3 regions of the Phosphitispora fastidiosa genome follow, and region 3 is predicted to be linked to each of the others. Evidence: riboswitches for the same ligand, from Rfam matches in the RefSeq annotation. Region 3 holds a riboswitch; each other region holds the start of a gene.
The links. A riboswitch is a leader RNA that binds a small molecule or an ion and turns the genes downstream of it on or off. The one in region 3 is predicted to bind cyclic di-GMP.
Positions count from the first base shown of each region.

Region 1 (2,265 bases), on a different contig from region 3:
AGGAGCCCGGGGTGTGCTGCTGAACATCACCGGCGGTTCCAGTCTGGCGCTCTTTGAAGTCAATGAGGCTGCCGAAATTATAGCCCAGGCTGCTGATCCCGAGGCAAATATTATCTTTGGCGCGGTGATTGATGAGTCGATGGAAGATGAAGTCCGGGTAACCGTTATAGCTACGGGTTTTGACCAAAAGTTTAACCGCAAGGAAATTAATTCCGAACTGGACATAAAACCATTTGCGACTGATGACCTTGATATTCCGGCATTTCTGCGCAGGAAATAAGGGGCACAGGAGGTAGGTTTCTTGAATTGTCATGAGTGTAGATACCTGATGTTCGACCTGATTGATGATAAGCTGTCAGAGGATCTCAGGCAAGAGATGGAAAAACACCTGGATGAATGTCCTTCATGTGCCCAGAGTTTTGCTAAAATGAAGGCCAGGGAAGCGGCAAAGGAAAAAGAAGAAAAGGCTTCAGGCCTTTTCTGGTACTTGTTAATGCCCTCCGGGGGCTTTAAAAGGTTTTTCTTTGTGGGGGCTATTTTCACGTTCATTTTGGTCATGGCGCTTATTTCAGTTCAGCTTAAAGGACAACTTTTCGATTTCTTTTAGAAAAGTAGATTCTTAGTAATACAGAGTCTTATAGTAATATAAAGCTGCCGGCTTAGTATAAGCCGGCAGCTTTTTCAACGTATAGAAAGTATATTTTTTTATGTCTTTGACCTTGCTCCGGGTTTCTGTTGTTTTATCAATTGAGAAAGAGGAATCAATAATTGAATAGGGGCAGACTACATTTCATACCCCCAAAACCGCATTTTAGACCCCGAAAACCGCATTTCAGACCCTTTTGCCGGAAAATGTAAAAAAAGGTGGTAAAATGTAAAAAGGAGCATAAAATAAACAAAATCCAGAATAAACAAGATCCAGAATAAACAAGATCCAGAATAAACAAGATTCAATTCCCCGATAAAGGCAAACCCGCCGAAAGGCGGGGGCGCAAAGCCACGGGTCTAAAGCATATCGCGACCGACTTTTATTAACCGTGATATGCTATGACAGCCGGGCTGCCGAAGCAGAATTTGCTATATTACATTACAGTAGAAGCGCCTATCTTATCGGGTAGGTGTTTTTTGCGTCTGCGAAGGAGGAATGATGAATGAGAAAAACATTTAAAAAGCAGTTGTGGATTAAGGTCCTGGCTGTTGTTCTGGCCCTGGCCCTGAACATGGGGGCCCTGGACGGGGTAATCAGGCTGGCTGTGCAGGAATGGACCCTGGGAGGTTTTGAAGGGTTCCTGCGCCCGGCAGCGGCCAAGAAGGTTGATGACACGGTCTATGACACCGGGCCTGAGAAAAACGAGCCGGGCAGGGACAAAAATGTCCTGCCCGAGACTGCAGGGCCCAAAAAGCCCAGAAACCCGGCGGTCCTGGAGGCCAAAAGCAGAAATGAGGTCAGGGAGAAAAGAACTGAGTACTCCAAAACCTTCAAAATCAGTGACAGTGAATACAGGACTGAGGTCTACCAGGAACCGGTCCATTACAGGGATGAAAACAACGGGCTGGCAGACATAGATAATACCCTGGTGGAGTCACCGGAAAAAGGCTATGCCTTTGAAAACCGGGCCAACAGCCTTAAAGTGCGCTTTTCTGAGAATTCATGGGTTAAGTCCCGTGAAAAGGCCGGTGAAACGGTCCGTGAAACGTCCGGTACAGCCTCCCGGGAGATGTTCTGGGGGAAGCCGGGGGAACAGAAGCTGGGAGAGATACAGCAGAAGGAGCATGCCATTGCCTGGCGCCTTCTGGGCAGTAAAGAAAGTCCGGCCAGGGCTGTACAGAATACCTTAATCTACCGCGGCATAACAGACCATACCGACCTCAGGTACATTATTGACGGGAAAACCCTGAAGGAGGAAATCATCCTTAATGACCCGGAGGCCCCGTCTGAGTTTAAGTTTGCCCTTGATATAAGGCACCTGGACTACAGCATGCGGGACGATGGCTCTATCGATTTCACCGACCCCGGTACAGGTGATGTTATCTGGAACATGCCCACACCATACATGTATGATGCCAGGGGCGAACGCTCTCAGGCCGTAACTGCAGAAATAAGTCGTAAATACGGCCTGTTTGGCGAAACGGTGCTCACCGTGACAGCCGACCCCGAATGGCTCACTGCCCCGGACAGGGCTTATCCTGTTGTCATCGACCCCACCCTCCAGCCGGGAGAACGCTTCGGCAGGGACACCTTTATTTCCTCAAAGTACCCCGATA
Region 1 covers NZ_JAHHUL010000002.1:21,937-24,201, reverse strand. Annotated here, with positions in the region: gene ftsZ (cell division protein FtsZ) at 1-280, shown strand, start outside; gene Ga0451573_RS02535 (anti-sigma factor family protein) at 302-607, shown strand; cyclic di-GMP riboswitch class I at 957-1,067, shown strand; gene Ga0451573_RS02530 (DNRLRE domain-containing protein) at 1,152-2,265, shown strand, end outside.
Region 1: it holds a riboswitch for cyclic di-GMP, as region 3 does, so the genes downstream of both, Ga0451573_RS02530 (DNRLRE domain-containing protein) here and Ga0451573_RS08220 (HD-GYP domain-containing protein) in region 3, are expected to answer to the same signal.

Region 2 (2,265 bases), on a different contig from region 3:
GGGCATATATAAACTGGAAAATACAGCGAGTGAACTGGATGAAAAAACCTGGTTGGTTTGGCAGGAACGCTTAAAAAACCTTGAAGATATGCTTTACCTGGAGCTGGAAAAAAAATTAATCATTGAACTTGGCTCAGATGCGCTGGAAACAGTTTTAATCAGAGAAAATATTAATCAGCTGGATTTTTACAGACTTTCTTCCCAACAGACAGCAGAAATAAGAAAAAAAATAAGTAAAATAGCGCATAAATTAGCCTCAAGAGTGTCGTTTCGACAAAAACGGTCAAAAAGGGGACGGATTGACCTGGCCGGGACTATCAGAAGATCAATGTCATATGGAGGTGTACCAATAAAGCCTGCCTATCGCGACCACTATCCTACAAGGCCGGAATTTGTTGTCCTCTTTGACCTGTCAGGTTCAGTGAAAATATTCAGTGAGTTTATCCTCCAGCTTGTCTATTCCATTCAGAGCAGGTATCTTCATGTGAGGTCATTTGTTTTTGTGGATACTCCTGACGAAGTAACCGGATATTTTCAGAACAGAGAAATTGAAGATGGGATTAAAGACATCTATAATCTGGCCAGATTCTCCAAAACAGCATTCTCTGATTATGGCCAGATGTTTATTGATTTTAATGAGAAGTATCTTGAGATTCTTAATAAAAAGACTACTCTGGTTATTATCGGGGATGCCCGCAACAATTATCACAGGGATCATGCAGACTGCTTCCGGAATATGTGTCAGGAAGTCAGAAAAACTATCTGGCTGAACCCGGAACCTGTTGAAAGCTGGGACAAGGAAGACAGCCTGATATCACTTTACGGAGGATTGTGTGACCAGGTATTCGAATGCCGGAATTTGGAGCAATTAGACAGGGTAGCCAGAAAAATTATATAATGTGAAATATTTTTCGAGTCTATCGACACATTACGACACAACAATTGGAAATCTTCTGGTATAATTTTATATGTAAAGCGATAAAATTTAATATGAGTATCGAAATGGCAAAACCAGTGAAAACTGGGGGCGCAAAACTGCGGGTCTAAAGCTACAAAAGCTATGACAGCCGGGTTACCGAAGTGCTGCTTCACCTTTGGTCCGGTATCTGATGATCGATACCGGTTAATTTATGTTTTGATAGGTGGCGGCAAAGGGGAAGGAGGAGTCCTTAGTGGATCTTGTGCAGGAGATCGAAAAAATGCAGCGGGAACTCAATACCTTGGCGGAAGAAAAAAACAACATTTTAAGTGACCCCGAAATTTATCAGCAGAGTTGCATTATTGACAATATGATCGTGCAATTCATGAAACTTGGTGATTCCAAGGGATAGGCCAATCAGGCCTATTTTTTTTTGCAAAATCAACAGAAGTTTTATTATAAACATATTGACTATTAGCTAATCATAATCTATACTTGGAAATGAGAATACTTCTCAGTGGAAAATACTTCTCAGTGAAAAATGCTTCTCAGTAAAAAGTAATTATCAGTAGAAAACATCATATTAAAAAATGGGGGGAACGGAGTATGAACCTGGATAAATGTAAAAAGGGACATAAGGTAAGAATTACCGGTATCGGCAATAGTGATATCAGAGCACAGGCAATCAGGTTCGGGATTTCTGAAGGGGAGATCGTTTGTTGTGCTGAAGTTGTGCCTGCAGGTCCGGTTGTGGTGCAGAAGAACAACCAGGAAATTGCCATCGGCAGGAGGCTGGCACGACAGATTGCAGTGGAACTTATCAGTTGACATATTATGTGACAGCAAAGGAGATTTGAAATATTATGCATTGTCATGATAGCGGTGTTAAAATTAATATTCCGCCAGATTCAAGAAAAATCGTTTTAGCCGGTAATCCCAATGTTGGTAAATCAGTATTTTTCAATGCTCTGACAGGATTATATGTTGATGTATCCAACTACCCTGGCACAACTCTTGAGATTTCCCACGGAAGATACGGAAATGATGTTATCATTGACACTCCTGGAGTTTATGGCATCTCATCATTTAATGATGAGGAAAGAATTGCCCGGGATATTATCCTTGAGGCTGATGTTGTAATCGATATCGTAGATGCAGTCCACCTGGAACGGGATCTTTTCCTGACCCAACAGATAATAGATACAGGTGTCCCAGTGGTAGTTGCCCTGAATATGCTTGACGAAGCAGAGAAACAGGGAAGAAAGATTGATACTGATCTTTTGGAAGACCTGCTGGGTGTTCCCGTTATCCAAACCGTAGCTGTAAAGCAAATGGGCATGGATGAG
Region 2 covers NZ_JAHHUL010000001.1:21,836-24,100, forward strand. Annotated here, with positions in the region: gene Ga0451573_RS00130 (VWA domain-containing protein) at 1-898, shown strand, start outside; cyclic di-GMP riboswitch class I at 995-1,080, shown strand; gene Ga0451573_RS00135 (aspartyl-phosphate phosphatase Spo0E family protein) at 1,173-1,331, shown strand; gene Ga0451573_RS00140 (FeoA family protein) at 1,526-1,747, shown strand; gene feoB (ferrous iron transport protein B) at 1,783-2,265, shown strand, end outside.
Region 2: it holds a riboswitch for cyclic di-GMP, as region 3 does, so the genes downstream of both, Ga0451573_RS00135 (aspartyl-phosphate phosphatase Spo0E family protein) here and Ga0451573_RS08220 (HD-GYP domain-containing protein) in region 3, are expected to answer to the same signal.

Region 3 (2,265 bases):
GGTTGATTCCATGGCTGAAGTTAATGACGGGGATGACATAATCCTGGAAAGGGCTGCTGAACCAATACCGACCGGTGAACCAATGCCAAACGTTGAGCCTGTTCCAGGAGATGATACCGGCGATATCCAAACTGAGCCGGATACTGCGGCAGAGCCAATGAAAGCGGCGGAGCTTGCAGAGCATGCAGAGACGGCAGAGCATGCAGAGACAGTAGAGTATGCAGAGACAGTAGAGCATGCAGAGACAGTAGATCCGGCAGGTGAGGACGAATCTAATGTCCCCAGGTTTACTATTGTCACGGTTAATAATGAAACGGTAGAAATTCCTGGGGTGGATGCTATTCTTACAGATGTACTGACACGGACCAATCTTCAGTTAATACCTCCCGAAACCGGAATGAGACTTGAACTAAAAGTTAACGGGAGCTCCGCTGAATTTACAACGCCACTTAAAGATGGTGACAATGTATTATTAGAATGGAAATAATAATATTTTGGAAAAAAAATTTCGATTTGACGGTATTCGACATTTTCTCTGAAGGATATTTGCAATAATTCCTAGAAGAAAACATAAAAAAAACACAGTTTGGGACAGATTAACAATCCAACCACAATAAAGTGTGGGAGAGATGAAAATGTGGACAAACCGTCGGGAATTCCGGAAAAAGATCCGGGAAAAACAGAGAGAAATGTACAGTTTGGTAAAGAATAAGGGTCTAAATGACCCGGATGTGTACAACAAGAGCTGTGAAATTGACTGTTTGATAGTAGAGTATATGAAAAGATATAACTGTTTTATCAGTACAACATTATTTAATAATTATTATAATTAGGGCTTTTGATACAGTTGCTCAATTGGGATTAATATTTCTTTACCGGACACCCTGTTTACATTGGCTTGTAACGTATAAATATAATAAGCTAACCGCATATTTTTTTACCGTAAAGGCAAACCTACCGAAAGTTAGGGACGCAAAGCCATGGGTCTAAAGCTTTTGCTATGACAGCCAGGCTGCCGAAAAACTGATCCGTCTGCTTTTCCGGCAAGCAAGGCGGAATTTTTATTTCCTAAAATGACGAAAGTGACGAAAATGACAGGAGAGGGGGCAGGTCTATGCGCAAAATATCTGTAAGCAAGCTGCAGTCAGGGATGATTTTGGGGAAAAGTCTTTATTCAGCCAATGGGAGCGTCTTGCTTTCTGCCGGGAGTGAACTTAACCCTGCATATGCCAAAAGGCTGCAGGCCCTGGGTTACCCGACAATCATTATTATTGACGGTTTTTGCCGGGACATCGAGTTCCCCGATGTAGTTTCTGACAGTACAAGATTAGACGGGATTATAACATTGCGAAGGGTTTTTGAAGAGGCTAAAAAGTACCAAAAGGTAGATACCAAACTGATTAAGGATCTGGTAAACAGGCTGGCAGACGAGGTTCTGCAGAACAGGCAGCTGCTTTTTGAATTTTGTGATATCCGCTCTTATGACAGTTACCTGTATGCCCACTGCCTGAATGTATGTATCCTGTCACTGCGCATCGGTCTGGCCTTAAACTATAACGAGGTTCAGTTGCGGGACCTGGGAGTGGGGGCAGTTATGCACGATATCGGGTCCATGTATGTTGATCCCAAGGTGGTGGAAAAACCGGGCCGGCTTTCGCCCGAAGAATTCAGTCAAATGCAGCAGCACAGCATCAAAGGTTTTAACCTCCTGAGAGACCAGAAAGATGTTAACCTGCTGGCAGCACATGTTGCTTTTCAGCATCATGAACGCATAGATGGTACTGGTTACCCGAGAGCCCTAAAGAATACTGACATCTGTGAATTTGCCAGGATTGCAGCCATTGCTGACCTGTTTGATGCCCTTACCAGTGAGCGGAAACACCGGAAGGCTTACAGCACCTGTGAGGCTATAGAACTGATGAATGAAGAAGCAGGGCTGAAAATAGACAGCTCATTAATGGAGCTTTTTCTGCAAAATGTCGCCCGGTATGCTGCCGGTTCTTTGGTGGAGCTTAGCTCGGGTGAGATAGGGCTTGTTGTATGCAATAGGCGCATTCACCCAGAGAAGCCTGTGGTGAGGATACTTACCGATAGCAATAAAATTCCTGCCGGTCCTGATTACGTTCAGGAAATTGAATTAGTTAAAGAAACCGGCCTGAATATAGCAAGGGCGCTGCAGGATGACAGTGGATTTGCCGATGAACTTGGGGTTATCTATAATCAGGGGCAAAAGGTTGTAAATTCGTAGGCGGAAGGAGATTACCG
Region 3 covers NZ_JAHHUL010000006.1:162,500-164,764, forward strand. Annotated here, with positions in the region: gene Ga0451573_RS08210 (cell division protein FtsA) at 1-487, shown strand, start outside; gene Ga0451573_RS08215 (aspartyl-phosphate phosphatase Spo0E family protein) at 636-833, shown strand; cyclic di-GMP riboswitch class I at 938-1,020, shown strand; gene Ga0451573_RS08220 (HD-GYP domain-containing protein) at 1,115-2,248, shown strand.